Regions from separate parts of the Rothia endophytica genome, predicted to be linked through region 2. Evidence: predicted binding sites of a transcription regulator. Region 2 holds the regulator's gene; the other holds the start of a gene.
What was found. The regulator HspR, encoded in region 2, represses chaperone genes until heat shock. The targets are predictions, from matches to a motif close to AAGTTGAGTCNNNNNGACTCAACTT.

Region 1: clpB (ATP-dependent chaperone ClpB) is a predicted target of HspR. The motif match lies at 2,167-2,191, and genes of this name have one in related genera.

Annotation. Positions count from the first base shown of each region.
Region 1 covers NZ_BAABKP010000001.1:342,871-350,997, forward strand. The annotation lists gene ABD982_RS01570 (HAD family hydrolase) at 22-675, opposite strand; gene ABD982_RS01575 (hypothetical protein) at 725-1,321, shown strand; gene ABD982_RS01580 (glutamine amidotransferase) at 1,326-2,042, opposite strand; gene clpB (ATP-dependent chaperone ClpB) at 2,284-4,875, shown strand; gene ABD982_RS01590 (Sir2 family NAD-dependent protein deacetylase) at 4,983-5,942, shown strand; gene ABD982_RS01595 (DUF3073 domain-containing protein) at 6,118-6,327, shown strand; gene purM (phosphoribosylformylglycinamidine cyclo-ligase) at 6,501-7,640, opposite strand; gene purF (amidophosphoribosyltransferase) at 7,640-8,127, opposite strand, start outside.
Region 2 covers NZ_BAABKP010000007.1:45,277-53,403, forward strand. The annotation lists gene ABD982_RS10655 (FAD-dependent oxidoreductase) at 1-127, shown strand, start outside; gene ABD982_RS10660 (FAD-dependent oxidoreductase) at 99-1,346, shown strand; gene dnaK (molecular chaperone DnaK) at 1,521-3,368, shown strand; gene ABD982_RS10670 (nucleotide exchange factor GrpE) at 3,371-3,955, shown strand; gene ABD982_RS10675 (DnaJ C-terminal domain-containing protein) at 4,066-5,085, shown strand; gene ABD982_RS10680 (heat shock protein transcriptional repressor HspR) at 5,088-5,522, shown strand; gene ABD982_RS10685 (LLM class flavin-dependent oxidoreductase) at 5,780-6,808, shown strand; gene trmB (tRNA (guanosine(46)-N7)-methyltransferase TrmB) at 6,941-7,759, opposite strand; gene ABD982_RS10695 (alanine/glycine:cation symporter family protein) at 7,899-8,127, opposite strand, start outside.

The DNA of each region.
Region 1 (8,127 bases), on a different contig from region 2:
TTTTTTATTCGGATGAGAGGTTTAGTCTTCGTCAACCAGCGCGCGAATCTTAGCCAGAGAGAGCTCCGAGTGCTCCATACGGGCGTGGCCAAGGTTCTTGGGTACAGAGAGGAGACCCGGCACCACAACTACCTTCATGCCTGCATCCACTGCACTCTGAGTCCCTGAATCTGAGTCCTCAATCGCTACGCAGTTAGCGGGGTCAACGCCCAAATTTTTGGCAGCCAGCAGGTAGGGCTCGGGGTTGGGCTTGGCCTGGGTGACGTGCTCATCGCTCACAATGGTAGAAAACAGTCCTTCAGGCCCTAAGTTTGCTGTGCGCTGGGCGACGGCGGTGGTGGCGTTGGTAACGATTCCGGCAGGTACACCAGCTGCCGCAACTTCGTCCAAGAGTTCGGGGATGCCTTCAAGCAGAGTAATGGTTGCTTCAGACAGCAAAACACCCATTTTCTCTTTAAGGCTTGCATAGAGTTCGTCTGCCGGAGCGTCAATGCCCAGGGCATGCATTCGTTCAAAAGTTACCGTGGCGGGGCGCCCCAGGCATGCCAGCGAATCTTCTTCGGTCCAGGTCTTACCGTAGTCTGCTGCAAGGGCCGCTTTGGCCTCAGCCCACAGGGGCTCGGTATCAACTAGGGTTCCGTCATGGTCAAAGAAAATCGCTTCAAGTCTGCTCATACCTTCAACCCTACCGGTCGGGGAGCGGACGCGTGCATAAAATGGGGGAGTGAGCTTACCGCAAAATTTTTCTGAAAATGACACTGTAACCCCTGGCAGCTCTACTCTACGCCGGCAAGGGTGTGCGTGGACCCGGATTAGTCTCTACCTGATGGGCCCCCTGGGGGTGCTGGCTGCTCTATGGATTACCGCAGGTAGATCACTTTTTGGTGCAGGTGGGTCTCTGGTACCAGTCTTTGCTATCAGCTTCGGCCCAGCCTTAGCTGTTCTTTATCTGCTGGCTACCTACTATGCCTGGCAGGAGGTAAAGCTGCAGCGAGCAGGGGTATCCGCAGGTCTGCCGCTGGTCACCGCCCTGGTGCAGGTAGTTGGCTGGCTACTTGCCGCTGTCTTTGGGTTACTCGTGCCTGACCGTGTCGATGGTGTGACGGTCTCAGCCGCCTCCGCTCTTTTGGGGCACGATCTCGTGGGTCTTTCAGCGGGGTTCGGTAATACCGCCGGCATCCTGACTTTTGCTTTCGCCATAGCTGTGCTGTTGCTGACCCTTGCCAGCCGGCGCAAGGCTAAAGAAGCTGCCCGCGGCATCGATGATGATGTGCGCGAGCAACTGGAGCGCCAAGAGTCGATGTACGACTTCCTGGATTAAGGGCTCAGAGGCCCACCGCGTCCAGCCAACCGTTGAGTACCTGGGTGGACGCTGCCGTCAAATCCTCTGCGTACTGGGACGCTTCGCGCCTGAAGACCGCGATATCCTGGCCCGAGTCAACGATGTCGGCGGTGTAGGCAATGAGCCACTGCTCAACCTTACGGGGGTCAACTTCTAGGTGAAACTGTAGGGCTAGGGCGAAAGGCTTCCCTGCTTCGTCTTCAAGAGTGAAAGCTTGGTTCTCAAAATCAGAGGTGGTTGCCAGTGTTTCTCTGTCGGCGGGAATGCTGAACTGATCCCCGTGCCAGTGCAGAACGGGCGTGTTGCCAAGGGGAGCTAGCACGGAGTTCTTACCAGCTTCGGTGAGTTCCACCGGGGAGTAGCCCAGTTCTAGAACGCCGGAGGCGCTGATCTCGGCGCCAGCTGCCATGGCGATTTGCTGGGCACCTAGGCAGATGCCTAAAACGGGTTTTTGCGACCCTAGACGGTTCTTGATGAGCTCAACCTCCTCAAAGAGGAAGGGGTAGCTCTGGGTGTCGTTCACGCTAATGGGGGCACCTAAAATAATTAAGAGATCGGCCTCTTGAACCTCAGGAATATTGAGAGAATCAATGCCAGCATCGCGGTATTCAACGGTGAAACCACGGTCTTCAAGGAGCTGCTCGTAAATACCGAGATCTTCGAATGCTACATGGCGGATGGCATATGCTGTGCGAGTCATGGATCCTCTTTAGGTAATGGGGTGAGTGCTGCCATGTCAGTCTACTGAGATGTGCCAGAGGTTACTAGTTGATACTCGCTGGTTGAGATGTCTCCAAAAATTACTGAACGATACTAGCGCAAATAAGTTGAGTGAGGTAGACTCAACTTATAGAAAGGATGCAGCTAGGTCGGTTCCACCGGTTGTAGCGAGCGTCCACCACCAACCTTAAATATCAACCTCCTCGTAGAAAGAAGACAACATGAACGCTCAATTCACCACCAAGAGCCAAGAAGTTCTCTCGGCAGCCAATATGAATGCTCAAACTGCGGGCAATCCTAATTTAGACACCGCTCACCTGCTGAAGGCCCTCATGGATCAGCGTGATGGTGTGGCGGTAGCTGTGCTCAAAGCTGCAGGACTGGATGTCGATGTTATCTCGGTTGCTGCCTCCACCCTCATTAAGAAACTGCCCAAGGCGGCCGGCTCATCCGTAGCCCAGGCCCAACCTTCCCGTGCCCTGCTCACTGCCCTGCAAAATGCGCAAAACAAAGCAACAGAGCTGGGTGATACCTATATTTCCACCGAAGTCTTACTGCTGGGCCTTGCCGCAGGAAACGACGACACCGCTCGCGCCCTCGAAGCAGAAGGCGCGACCGCTAATCGTCTAGAAACCACCATTAAAGAAATGAGAGGGGAGCGAACTGTGAACACTCCTGACCCCGAGGGCACCTTTGATGCCCTGACTAAGTACGGCACCGATTTGACCGCCATCGCACGCGAAGGCAAACTAGACCCGGTCATTGGTCGCGACAGCGAAATTCGCCGCGTGGTCCAGGTGCTCTCCCGCCGCACCAAGAACAACCCCGTGCTCATCGGCGAACCCGGCGTCGGTAAAACTGCCGTTGTAGAAGGGCTGGCCCAGCGCATGGTCTCCGGGGACGTACCCGAATCTCTGCGCGGCAAGACCCTCATCTCCCTAGATCTGGGAGCTATGGTGGCAGGTGCCAAGTACCGCGGTGAATTTGAAGAACGCCTCAAAGCAGTGCTTGAAGAAATCAAGGCCTCAGAAGGGCAAATCGTCACCTTCATCGACGAAATCCACACCGTAGTTGGTGCCGGTGCCACCGAAGGTTCTATGGACGCCGGTAACATGCTCAAGCCCATGCTGGCCCGCGGTGAACTGCGCCTGATTGGTGCCACCACCCTGGATGAATACCGCGAGAACATCGAAAAGGACGCTGCTCTTGAGCGTCGTTTCCAGCAGGTCTACGTAGGCGAACCCAGCGTGGAAGACACCATCGCTATTCTGCGCGGCCTCAAGGAACGCTACGAAGCGCATCACAAGGTTGCAATTGCTGACTCGGCCCTAGTTGCCGCAGCTAGCCTGTCTAACCGTTACATTCCTAGCCGCCAGCTACCCGATAAGGCCATTGACCTGATCGACGAGGCAGCTAGTCGCCTGCGCATGGAAATTGATTCGGCCCCCGAAGAAATTGACCAGCTACGCCGTGCTGTTGACCGTCTGACGATGGAAGAACTGGCGCTCGCTAACGAAACTGACCCCGCCTCCGTCGAACGCCTCGAAGCCCTGCGCGCTGACATAGCGGATAAGAAGGAAACTCTGGACGCCCTCAACGCCCGCTGGGAAGCCGAGAAGGCTGGTCTTAACCGGGTGGGTGACCTCAAAACCCAAATCGATGAGCTGCGTTCTAAAGCAGAAGTAGCCCAGCGCGAAGGTAACCTGGGGGAAGCTTCCCGTATTCTTTACGGCGAGATTCCCTCTCTGGAAGCTGAGCTGGTTGCCGCCCAGCAGGCAGAGAGTACCTCTGCTAACACTGAAGCTATGGTGTCTGAGGAAGTCACCGCTGATGACATCGCAGAAGTTATCTCAGCCTGGACCGGCATCCCCGCTGGCCGCATGCTGACCGGCGAAACCGAGAAGCTGCTCAACATGGAAGCCGAACTGGGTAAGCGTCTCATCGGTCAGTCCAAGGCTGTAACCGCTGTTGCGGACGCTGTGCGCCGTTCCCGCGCAGGTATCTCTGACCCCGACCGTCCCATTGGCTCCTTCCTCTTCCTGGGCCCCACGGGCGTCGGTAAGACTGAGCTTGCCAAGGCGCTGGCGGAGTTCCAGTTCGACGATGAACGCGCACTAGTGCGCATCGACATGAGCGAATACTCAGAGAAGCACGCTGTTTCTCGCTTGGTTGGTGCCCCTCCCGGGTACGTCGGCTACGAAGAGGGCGGCCAGCTGACCGAAGCTGTACGCCGCCGCCCCTACTCCGTCGTCCTGCTGGACGAGGTGGAAAAGGCTCACCCAGAGGTCTTCGACATTCTGCTGCAGGTGCTGGACGATGGCCGCCTCACCGACGGTCAGGGGCGTACCGTGGACTTCCGCAACGTCATCCTGATTCTGACCTCCAACCTGGGCTCCCAGTTCCTGATTGATCAGGAACTGGACGAAGATGCCCGCCGCTCTGCGGTGATGGGAGTAGTGAATGCCAGCTTCAAGCCGGAGTTCCTCAACCGCCTGGACGAGGTCATCATCTTTGATCCCCTCTCACCCGATGAGCTGAGCTCCATCGTTGGGCTGCAAATCGCAGCTCTGAGCAAGCGCCTGGAAGACCGCCGCCTGACCTTGGATGTCTCCCCGGCAGCTATTGAATGGCTGGGGCTGGCTGGTTATGACCCCGCCTACGGTGCCCGCCCGCTCCGCCGCCTGGTGCAGCGAGAAATCGGTGACCGCCTGGCTAAGGGAATCTTGGCTGGGGCTATCAAGGACGGCGACACCGTGCGGGTGGACGTTAACCCGGATGTTGCCACCGAGGGTCTAACGGTTACTGCCGCATAAACCTTAACAAAGAGGTGGGTATGTTTATAGCCAGTTGGCGAGAACATACCCACCTCTTTGCCATGCCTGAAGGTAAGCAGGATTCCACCCCTCAGTAAGATAGACCTATGGCCATTGATACCCGATTTGCAGGTGCCGCTGAGAGCATCAGCGCTCATGCCGATATTGCCGCAACCCACCGTGCCGCGCTGCGCTCCATTGAGCGAGTGGTGAGCGAAACCGCAGAGCCCACAGACCCTGCTACTGCTATGGCTGGTATCCGGGCTCTGCTAGATGCCGGCGATGTCCTGGCATTGACCGGCGCGGGTATCTCCACTGGCTCAGGCATACCGGACTACCGAGGCCCTGCGGGCTCTCTTAAAAACCATCGGCCCATGACCTATCAGGAATTCAAATACGACGAGGTTGCCCGGCAGCGCTACTGGGCACGGTCCTTTGTGGGTTGGCGACAGATGAGCCGCGCCCGCCCCAATACTGCCCACTACCTGTTGGCGGATCTTCAAGCGCAGGGGAAGCTGGCTGGCATCATTACCCAGAACGTGGACGGGCTCCACACTAGTGCGGGGGCGAAGGATGTGCTCACCCTGCACGGGGATTTATCCACCATTGAGTGCCTGGACTGTGGTGCACATGAGAGCCGTGAATCGTTGGACTCCCGTATCGACGCCGCCAACCCCGGTTACCTTACCCGCCTGACTGGCACCGACCTGCGAGTCAACCCGGACGGTGACGTTGACCTGGCTGACCGTTTCATTCGTGATTTCAGCATGGTGCACTGCCTTGCCTGCGGCTCCACCAAACTCAAACCGGCGGTAGTCTATTTTGGTGAAGCGGTGCCGGCGGCTCGAAAAGAGGCGGTAAAGCGCTTGGGTGAACAGGCGTCCTCCCTACTGGTGTTGGGTTCGTCCCTAGCCGTGATGAGCTCCTACAAAATTGCCCTCGATTTTATCCGCGCGGACAAGCCTATCGCGGTGGTTAACCAGGGCCCCGGCAGAGCAGATGCCAAGGCTAACTACCTGTGGAGAGCTGATGTGGCGGATGCTCTCTATGTTCTGACTGCTCAGTAAAACGACCGTTCTCTATACATGTGACTACATTCTTACGTCTCAACCGGCAGAGCGAGAGGAAAATGGCCGCAAAAACCTGTACCCTTATATACAGAAAAGACTGAAGGTTTTTCTGGTACCCTTGTGCGTGCATAAGCAGGTGACCAGATACGAGCGATAAAGAGGGGGTCTCGCCATGGGGCGCGGCCGTCAAAAGGCTAAAGCAACACGTCAGGCTCGGGAGATGAAGTACTTCAGCCCCGAGACAGATTACACTGCACTTGAAAAAGAACTCAGCAAAAGCACGGGTTCTAGCAACCGATCATCTGCCCACCCACGGCGCGATGATGAAGAAGACTATTCGCAGTACGCAGATAAATATTCTGACGACTACGACGGTAGATAACCCGCGCCCAGCGCGGGTTCTTCCCGTTATATTAGGCACCTGCCGCGCTGAGCGGCTAGGTGCCTTTTCTTTGACCTACCTCAAAGAAAAAGGGGCCAGATTCTTTTGAAGAGATCCCCATGCTCATGGTCTCTTCTAAAAAATCTGGCCCCTTTGCTGTGGCCTTTAGGGCTTTAGGCGTAGTTGCCCAGCAACACTGCCGCACCGCCGTCCACGCCCTTAGCCCCCTGAACGTAGTCGGCGTTGCTCTGATAGGCGCCGGTATCTGCCTCCACGGTTCCCAGAACCCAGCTAGGTAGACCGCGCTTGTTGAGACGCTCCACGGCAGCATCGGCAACGCTGGGGTCAACCACAGCGATCATGCCAACACCCAGGTTGAGGGTGCGCTCCAAGTCAGCCTGAGGCACAGAGCCCAGCTCGCCGACCAGACGAAAGATGGCGGGGATTTCCCAGCTGGAACGGTCCACTAGGCCCACGGTGCCGCGGGGCAGCACACGTGCCAGGTTAGCGGACAGACCGCCGCCGGTGACGTGAGAGAAACCGCGGATACCGCTACCGGTTTGGCCGTCTTCGCCGTTGACGGGGAAAGCCTCAATCAGATCAAGGCAATCCGCGGTGTAGATGCGGGTGGGTTCCAGCAGTTCTTCGCCCAGGGTGCGGCCCAGCTCATCCACCTGGCGTTCTAGACCCCAGCCCGCAACGTTAATAACCTTGCGCACCAGTGAGTAACCGTTGGAGTGGATGCCGGAGGAGGCCATAGCAATCAGCACATCACCCTCGCGTACCCGCTCAGGGCCCAAAAGCTCATCTGCCTCAACGATACCGGTTGCCGCACCAGCGACGTCGTACTCACCTTCAGCCAGCAGACCGGGGTGCTCAGCGGTTTCACCCCCCACCAGGGCGGTACCAGCCAGGGAGCAGCCCTCAGCGATGCCGCGCACGATATCGGCCACGCGCTCGGGTACCACCTTGCCGGTGGCGATGTAGTCGGTCATAAAGAGAGGGCGAGCACCGGTCACCACGATGTCATCAACCACCATACCCACCAGGTCATGGCCAATGGTGTGGTGAATGTCCAGAGCCTGCGCAATCGCTACCTTGGTGCCCACACCGTCGGTGGAAGTCGCCAGGTAAGGCTTACGGTAATCCTTCAGAACAGAGAGGTCAAAGAGGCCAGCAAAACCGCCGACCCCGCCCACCACACCGGCGGTGTGGGTTGCCTTGACTGCGTCCTTCATCAGCTCTACGGCGCGGTCACCTGCCTCAACGTCCACACCTGCTGAAGCGTAGGTTACTGCCTTATTTGCGGTCATTATGAGCCCTTCTGAGTGATGGGTGAAACTTTGTCTTCGGGGAGGACGAGCGCCTCAAGATCGGCGTCTGGCCCTGGTTCGCACCCGGTCTTAGTGACGGACTGCTGCCCGGGGCTCTGAGGAGCGGAGAACTTCTGCTCGAGGGTCTCGGTGCCTGGACGGGTATCAATCGAAACTGCTGTGGCATGCTCTGGCTTATGGGCAACCTCGCGCTCTACCGTTACCTCAGCAGCGGTACCGGCTAGAGGGCCACCGTTCTTTTCAGCATCGAAAATTGCTTTGCCCCGGCGCTCTTGAGCAGGAAGGGGGATGGGATAGTTGCCCGTGAAACAGGCGGTGCAAAGACGCTCGCGGGGCTGCTCGGTAGCGGCAATCATGCCCTCTTCAGAGATGTATCCCAGAGAATCTGCACCCAGTGACTTGCCGATTTCTTCAATGGTTAGACCGTTAGCCACCAGCTCAGAGCGGGAAGCAAAGTCAATACCGT
Region 2 (8,127 bases):
AATCGCTGCCGGTACTGAAACTCTGAATTATGACGAGCTTATTCTCTCGCCGGGTGCTACCCCCCTTTGTGCCTCCCCTGCCTGGGGTCGAGCAGGCTTTGACGCTGCGAACGGTGGAAGATGTTGACGCCATTATGGCGCGCACTCATGAGTTGCCCTCCGGTGCATCTGTTGCTGTGGTGGGCGGTGGTTTTGTGGGTCTTGAGGTTGCAGAAAACCTCTCTCATCGAGGCTTCCACGTTTCTCTGGTGGAAGCTGCACCCCAGGTGATGGCGCCGCTTGATACCGAGATTGCGGCGTTGGTTCACCGCGCCCTCCGTGATGGTGGCGTCGACCTTTACCTAGGTGAGGCTCTTGCGGAAATTCGCCAGAGCAAGATCAAACTTGTCAGCGGCAGTGAAGTGCCTGCTGATATGGTCATCCTTGCTATTGGTGTGCGCCCCGATTCCCGCCTGGCGGCAGGTGCTGGTCTTGCCCTTTCAGAGAGGGGCGGAATTCTAGTCGATGAGCACATGCGTACCAGCGATCCTCATATCTATGCGGTGGGGGATGCTGTGGAAAAGCGGGACGCTCTGAGCGGCCAGGGGGTGCTGGTTGCCTTGGCGAATACTGCCAACCTGCAAGGACGTCTGGTGGCAGATGTAATTGCAGGCCGGCCTGTTGCTCAGCGCCCGGTGCGCGGCACCTCGATTATGGGGCTTTTTGGGGTGACGGCTGCGAGTGTCGGCTGGAACGAGCGCCGCCTCAAGCAAGAGGGTAGGGATTACCGCGCAATTCATACCCACCCCTCAGATCATGCTGGCTACTACCCAGGTGCTTCGGGGATGTCTCTGAAGCTGCTGGTTGATTCAGCTACCGATGAAATACTGGGTGCCCAGGGAGTCGGGGAGTCAGGCGTCGATAAAAGAATCGACATCATTGCCACCGCAATGGCCGGTGGCTTGAGGGCTTCCGATTTAGCAGAGCTGGAGCTCGCTTACTCGCCCCAGTTTGGCTCGGCTAAAGACCCGGTTAATATGCTGGGCTATATTAATCGCAATATTCGGGATGGGTTAGTTCAAACGGTTCAATTCCATGAGTTACAGGATGAGCTGGACGCCGGTGCTCTGCTGGTTGACGTACGAACTCCTGGTGAATTTACCCATTCACCCATCCCCGGTGCTGTCAATATCGAGCTTGATGCTCTGCGGGAGCGCCTGGGCGAGCTGGAAATTGACCGCCCCATCATCGTTCATTGTCAGGTTGGTTTGCGCGGTTATTTAGCTGCGCGCATTTTGAACCAGCATGGATATCAAGTGAGGAATCTTGATGGAGGGTGGAAAACCTGGAATTCTGCCCAACAGTAATTATTAGTTTCTATTGAGCTGCGCAAAAAAGTTGAGCGTATTTCACTCAAGTCTATTGACAGAGTTGCCAAAAGGGTGCAAACTGTTAACCAAGACATCTGAGTTGAGTGAAAGGCGCTCAACTTCGAAGATGTCACCAGTGTAAATATCAAACCAATACAAGGAGTAAATCTCATGGCACGTGCAGTAGGCATTGACCTCGGTACCACCAACTCAGTTGTAGCAGTACTCGAAGGTGGCGAGCCCACCGTTATCGCCAACGCCGAAGGCGCCCGCACCACCCCCTCCGTCGTAGCATTCAGCAAGGATGGCGAGGTTCTAGTAGGCGAGGTAGCAAAGCGTCAGGCAGTCACCAACGTTGACCGCACCATCGCGTCCGTCAAGCGTCACATGGGCACCAGCTGGTCCCAGGACATCGACGGTAAGGCGTACACCGCTCAGGAAATCTCAGCTCGTATCCTCATGAAGCTCAAGGGCGACGCTGAAGCCTACCTGAACGACACCGTCACCGACGCTGTGATCACCGTTCCCGCATACTTCAACGACGCTGAGCGTCAGGCAACCAAGGAAGCCGGCGAAATCGCAGGTCTTAACGTCCTGCGTATCGTCAACGAGCCCACCGCAGCAGCTCTGGCTTATGGCCTGGACAAGGGCAATGAAGACGAACTGATTCTAGTCTTCGACCTCGGCGGCGGTACCTTCGACGTTTCCCTGCTCGAAGTGGGTAAAGATGAAGACGGCTTCTCCACCATCCAGGTTCGTGCAACCTCCGGTGACAACCGTCTGGGTGGCGACGACTGGGATCAGCGCATCGTTGACTTCCTGCTGGAGCAGGTCAAGTCCAAGACCGGTGCTGACCTGTCCAAGGACAAGATCGCTCTGCAGCGTCTGCGCGAAGCAGCTGAGCAGGCTAAGAAGGAGCTCTCTTCAGCTACCTCAACCAACATCTCCCTGCAGTACCTCTCCGTTACCGCAGAGGGCCCCATCCACCTAGATGAGAAGCTGACCCGCGCTAAGTTCCAGGACATGACCTCAGATCTGATGGAGCGCACCAAGAAGCCCTTCAAGGACGTTATCTCAGAAGCCGGCGTATCCGTCTCAGAGATCGCTCACATCGTTCTGGTCGGTGGCTCAACCCGTATGCCCGCTGTCACCGAGGTTGTCAAGGAGCTCTCCGGTGGCCGCGAGCCCAACAAGGGCGTCAACCCCGATGAGGTCGTCGCTATGGGTGCAGCCCTGCAGGCAGGTGTCCTGAAGGGTGAGCGCAAGGATGTTCTGCTGATCGACGTTACCCCCCTCTCCCTCGGTATCGAGACCAAGGGCGGCGTCATGACCAAGCTGATCGAGCGCAACACCGCGATCCCCACCAAGCGCAGCGAAACCTTCACTACAGCTGAAGACAACCAGCCTTCAGTGTCTATCCAGGTCTTCCAAGGCGAGCGTGAGTTCACCCGCGACAACAAGAACCTGGGCACTTTCGAGCTGACCGGCATCGCCCCTGCACCCCGCGGTATGCCCCAAATTGAGGTCACCTTCGACATCGACGCCAACGGTATCGTGCACGTATCCGCAAAGGACAAGGGCACCGGCACCGAGCAGTCCATGACCATCACCGGTGGCTCATCACTCTCCAAGGAAGACATTGATCGCATGGTCAAGGACGCCGAAGCACACGCTGAGCAGGACAAGGCACGCCGCGAGGCAGCCGAGACCCGCAATGCAGCTGAGAACTCCGCTTACTCCATCGAGAAACTCATCAAGGAAAACGATGAGAAGCTACCCGAGGATGTCAAGACTGAGGTTCAGGCTGACGTGGACGCCGTCAAGGCAGCCCTTGAAGGTGAAGATGATGACGCTGTCAAGGCAGCATTCGAGAAGCTACAGGCTTCACAGACCAAGCTGGGCGAAGCACTCTACGCCCAGGCACAGGCCGACGCAGCTAACGCTGACGCCGGTGCACCCAAGGCTGATGAAGACGATGTAGTAGACGCCGAAGTTATCGACGAAGACGAAAAGAAGTAACCATGTCTGAGAACACCAACGAGCCCCAGGGCCAAGAAGCCGATTCGCTGGAGGAGGCCTTCAGCGCCCCCGCCGCTGACGGTCACCCTGAAGCGACCGAGGGTGTCACCGACGAGGCCGCTGCACCGGGTGAAACCGGTGTAGCCGCCGAGGCGGGCGAGACTGCAGATGCTGCCCTGGCAGCTGAACGTCTCGAAGACCTGCGCCGCCTTCAGGCTGAGTTCACCAACTACAAGAACCGCACCGCCAAGGAAAAAGAGCAGCTGCGCAACTTCGTGATTGGCGATGTCATTGCCTCTTTGCTGCCGGTCTTTGACGACATTGACGCGGCCCGCACCCACGGTGACCTGGAAGATGGACCCTTCGCCGCAATTGCCAAGAAACTGGATGAAACCCTCACCAAGCAGGGTCTGATCCGCTTCGGCGAAGTCGGCGACGCCTTTGATCCCCAGGTGCACGAGGCAGTGCTGCAGCAGCCCACCGGCGAGGTGGAACCCGACCATGTATCCATGGTTCTGCGCTACGGCTACAAGGTCAACGACCGCGTCGTCCGCACCGCGCAGGTAGCGGTAGCAGTCGCTGAATAAGGCAGACTAAAACCACGGTGGGCGGGCACATCATGTGCCCGCCCACAGCCCTAACTGGGCAGCAAAAAACTTTTTCTAAACGATTACCGTCTACCCGGAAGGAGACGCACATGGCTAGTGAAAATTGGCTGAACACAGATTTTTATAAGGTATTGGGCGTCTCTGAAACCGCCTCAGATGCAGACATTAAAAAGGCCTACCGCAAGCTAGCGCGTAAGTACCACCCCGACCAGAACCCCGGCGACGCTGCGGCTGAAAAGAAGTTCAAAGAGATTTCAGAAGCCAACGACGTGCTCTCGGATAAGAAGCAGCGCGAAGAATACGACCAGGTCCGTAAATACGGGGCTGCCGGTTTCGGCGGCGGCTTCCCGGGCGGTGCCGGTGGGTTCCCCGGGGGAGGGTTCCCCGGTGGGGCAGGCAACTTTAGCTACAGCACCGGTGGTGGCTCCCAGGGCATCAACATTGAGGATCTGTTGGGCGGAATGTTTGGCGGCGGTATGGGCGGTAGCTCATCCCGCGGTGGCTTCTCCGGTGGTATGGGTGGAGGGTTCCCCGGCGGTTCCGGTGCCTTCCAGCAGTCCGCGCCTAAGGGTGAAGACGCCACCACTAGTGCCCGCATCAGCCTCAAGCAAGCCTACGAGGGCGCCGAAGTTAGCGTTTTCCGCCCCGGCGGTTCCCAGACCACAGCCCGTCTACCCCAGGGCGTCAAGGACGGTCAAAAGGTGCGTTTGCGCGGCAAGGGGCACGCCGGTCCCGGCGGTGCTGGCGATCTGCTGGTGACCGTGCGTGTGGACGCGCACCCTATTTTCGAGCGCGAGGGCGATAACGTGCTGGTGCACGTTCCCGTCACCCTGGAAGAAGCTGTTAACGGCACCATTCTTGAGGTGCCCACATTAGACGGCAAGAGCGTTAGGCTCCGCCTACCCGCAGGTTCACCCACTGGCCGTAAGCTGCGAGCCAAGGGCCGCGGCTTCGTGACCAAGAAGGGAACCGGGGATATGCTGGTGATACCCGAGGTGCAGGTACCCACCGACCTGACAGACGAGGCGCAGGCAGCTCTATCCCGTTTCCTGGAGTTAGCACCCCAAGGTAACCCGCGCGAAGAGCTCTTCAAGAAAGCCGGTGTGTAACCATGGCCTTGGAATCAGACCGACCGGTCTTCGTCATCTCGGTGGCGGCCGAGCTGGCAGGTATGCACCCGCAGACCCTGCGCCAGTACGACCGCCTGGGCCTGGTTCAACCCTCCCGCGCCCCGGGTAAGGCCCGCCGCTACTCTGAGCGGGATGTGCAGAAGCTCCAAGAAATCCAGGAGCTCTCACAGTCTGGTGTGTCTCTAGAAGGCATCAAACGGGTCATTGATCTGGAGCACCAGGTAGAAGCTCTTAAGGCTCGCAATGCTGAGCTTCTACGAGAGAACGAGGCCCTGATACACCGCTTGCGCGACGGATCACGCGTTTTTGCTGCCGGGGCGTCGGGCGATATCGTGCACTTGGCACGGGGTAAGCGTCCTGTTGCCCGGCCGCGCTCCCAAGCTGTGGTGCTCTACCGCCCTAAGACCGGTAAATAATAAAAAAGCCCCTTTCAGGTTGTTAATGACTACCTGAAAGGGGCTTTTGTTATTCTAGGCATTGCATCACCCAGCGGCCTGAAATGCGCATTGTGCTGGCTTGTATTGCCTCTTGTGCCTTTTACCGCGCCGTGAGATACTTTCTTTGTAAAATATCTAACGTCAGATGAAAGGCGAAACTCATGACCTCACACCTCACCGCTGACGACATCACTACGTCAACATGCCTCCGCGATCGCCTACCCTCGGTTACCGACATGGACGTCCAGTTCGGTCTGGATACCTTCGGCGACTCTACCCAAGATCTAGAGGGTAAGCCGCTACATCAGGCGCAGGTAATCCGCAACGTCGTGGAACAGGCAAAGCTGGCTGACCGCGTGGGCATTGACTTCTTCGGTGTTGGTGAGCATCACCGCCCTGACTATGCCGTGTCAGCCCCCGACGCCGTCCTAGCAGGCATTGCCACGGTGACCGAGCGCATCCATCTGGGTTCAGCCGTGACCGTACTCAGTTCCGATGACCCCATTCGCGTCTACCAGCGCTTCGCTACCATCGACGCCATGAGCAAGGGCCGCGCTGAAGTGGTTCTGGGGCGCGGCTCCTTCACCGAGTCCTTCCCGCTTTTTGGCTACAGGATGGAGGACTACAACCAGCTCTTCGCTGAGAAGCTCGAACTCTTCTCGCGCGTTGTCACCGAGCAACCCGTCAACTGGAACCCCGGAAACCGCACCCCGCTGGTCAACCAGGAAATCTACCCCAAGACTGAAAACGGCCTTGCACAGTGGATCGCTGTGGGCGGCAGCCCCGAGTCCGTGGCGCGAGCAGCCCAGTACAAGATGCCACTGATGCTTGCCATCATCGGAGGCCCTGCAGAGCGCTTCAAGCCTTTCGTGGACCTCTACCACCGGGCCAACGCGCAACTGGGCAACACCGATCTGCCTATTGCCGTCCACTCACCCGGTCACATTGCAGATACAGATGAAGAAGCTAAGGCGCAACTGCGCCAGCATTGGATCACCAACCGCAACAAGATTGGCGCCGAACGCGGCTGGGGCCCCGCCAGCGCCGCCGAGTTCGACCACGAAATTACTCACGGCTCCCTCTATGTCGGGTCACCCGAGACGGTAGCGCAGAAGATTGCCGCTACCGTCAAGACCCTGGGTATTCAGCGTTTTGACCTCAAGTACTCTAATGGTCCCCTGCCTCACGAGTACTCCATGCGCTCTATTGAGCTCTACGGTACGCAGGTGATTCCTCGCGTACGTGAGCTGCTGGCTAAGGGCTAAAGTGCCCCGGTTGAAAGATTGAAAGTGTAGTGAGAGCCGGGTTCATCCCGGCTCTCTTTCGTTGAATCATCGCTACTCATTCAGAAATATGCTGCATTAGTACCGCTGGCAGGGGCCATGTGAACAAATCGTCTAGTTGCGAATATAGGTGAGGTCGTGGGCACGACGCCCTGCGTCGCCTGCCTTGCGCTCAAAGCTGGTCAGGGTGCGGCCTTCCCAGCGCGGCGCCCAACCGCCAATGGGGTCTTCATCGGTGATACCTTCACCAGCGTGAGCGTTGGTGAAGTCGGGGTGAGCATCCAGAACTTCGCGCATCACCAGAGCGTATTCCTCCCAGTCGGTAGCCAGGCGCCAGATTCCTCCGGGTTTGAGAACTCGGGCAATCTTATCTGCAAAGCCAGGGGAGACCAGGCGACGCTTGTGGTGGCGTGCCTTGTGCCAAGGGTCCGGGAAAAAGACCCAAACCTCATCCACTGAGTTCTCGGGTAGCAGGTGATCTAGCAGCTCGGGGGCGTTCGCCTGGGCAACCCGCACATTTTCCACCCCTGCCTGACTCATCTTCAGTAGCAGGTCAGCGATACCCGGGGTGTACACCTCAACCGCCAGGAAGTCATTCTCAGGTACCTGCGCAGCACGGTGCACAACAGCCTCACCCAGACCAGAACCAATTTCAAGCACGAGGGGAGCGGTCCGACCGTAAAGTTTCTCCTGGTCAAAAACAGCGCCCTCGGCTACCGAGGTATCACCGATAGCGCGAGGTAAATCCAGCACGTGGCTGGGGGCGTAGGCGTCCCAGGCCTTCTGACGGCGGGCGGTCAGGCGATCACCGCGGCGCACAAAAGAGTAAGGCTGGCGATGAAAAATCTCGGGTGCCGGTGCGTGGATGTCCTCGCCGGCAGCTACGCGCTGCGCCTTATCCTCTAGATCGGCTTTCTGCTTGTTGGTTTCCATGACTCTCCCTGAGGTCTCGTGCGCCGGCAGTCACCGGTGCGATGGGCAGGGGCACGGAAAACCTAAGTGCACACCTGCGCCCCGGGTGGGGCAGCTACCAGTTTACCGGGGAAAGTGCGCATGCAAGTTGGCGTCAATTCTAAGGTTTACTGGCCCTGGGATCAGTGGGAGTGCCGAAAGAGGGTTTAGCCTGCTGGATGATGGGCAGTGAACCGGTCTGCAGGGGTATAGAACCGGTCTGTACGTTAGTGAGGGTTACATCGTAGACCGGTGCTGCCTCAGCCGTTGCTGTATGCTCCTCAAGCATCTTTTCGGTAATCACTTTGAGGCTGGTGGTGTCCGGGTGTTCAAGCTCGGGGTTCTTCTGG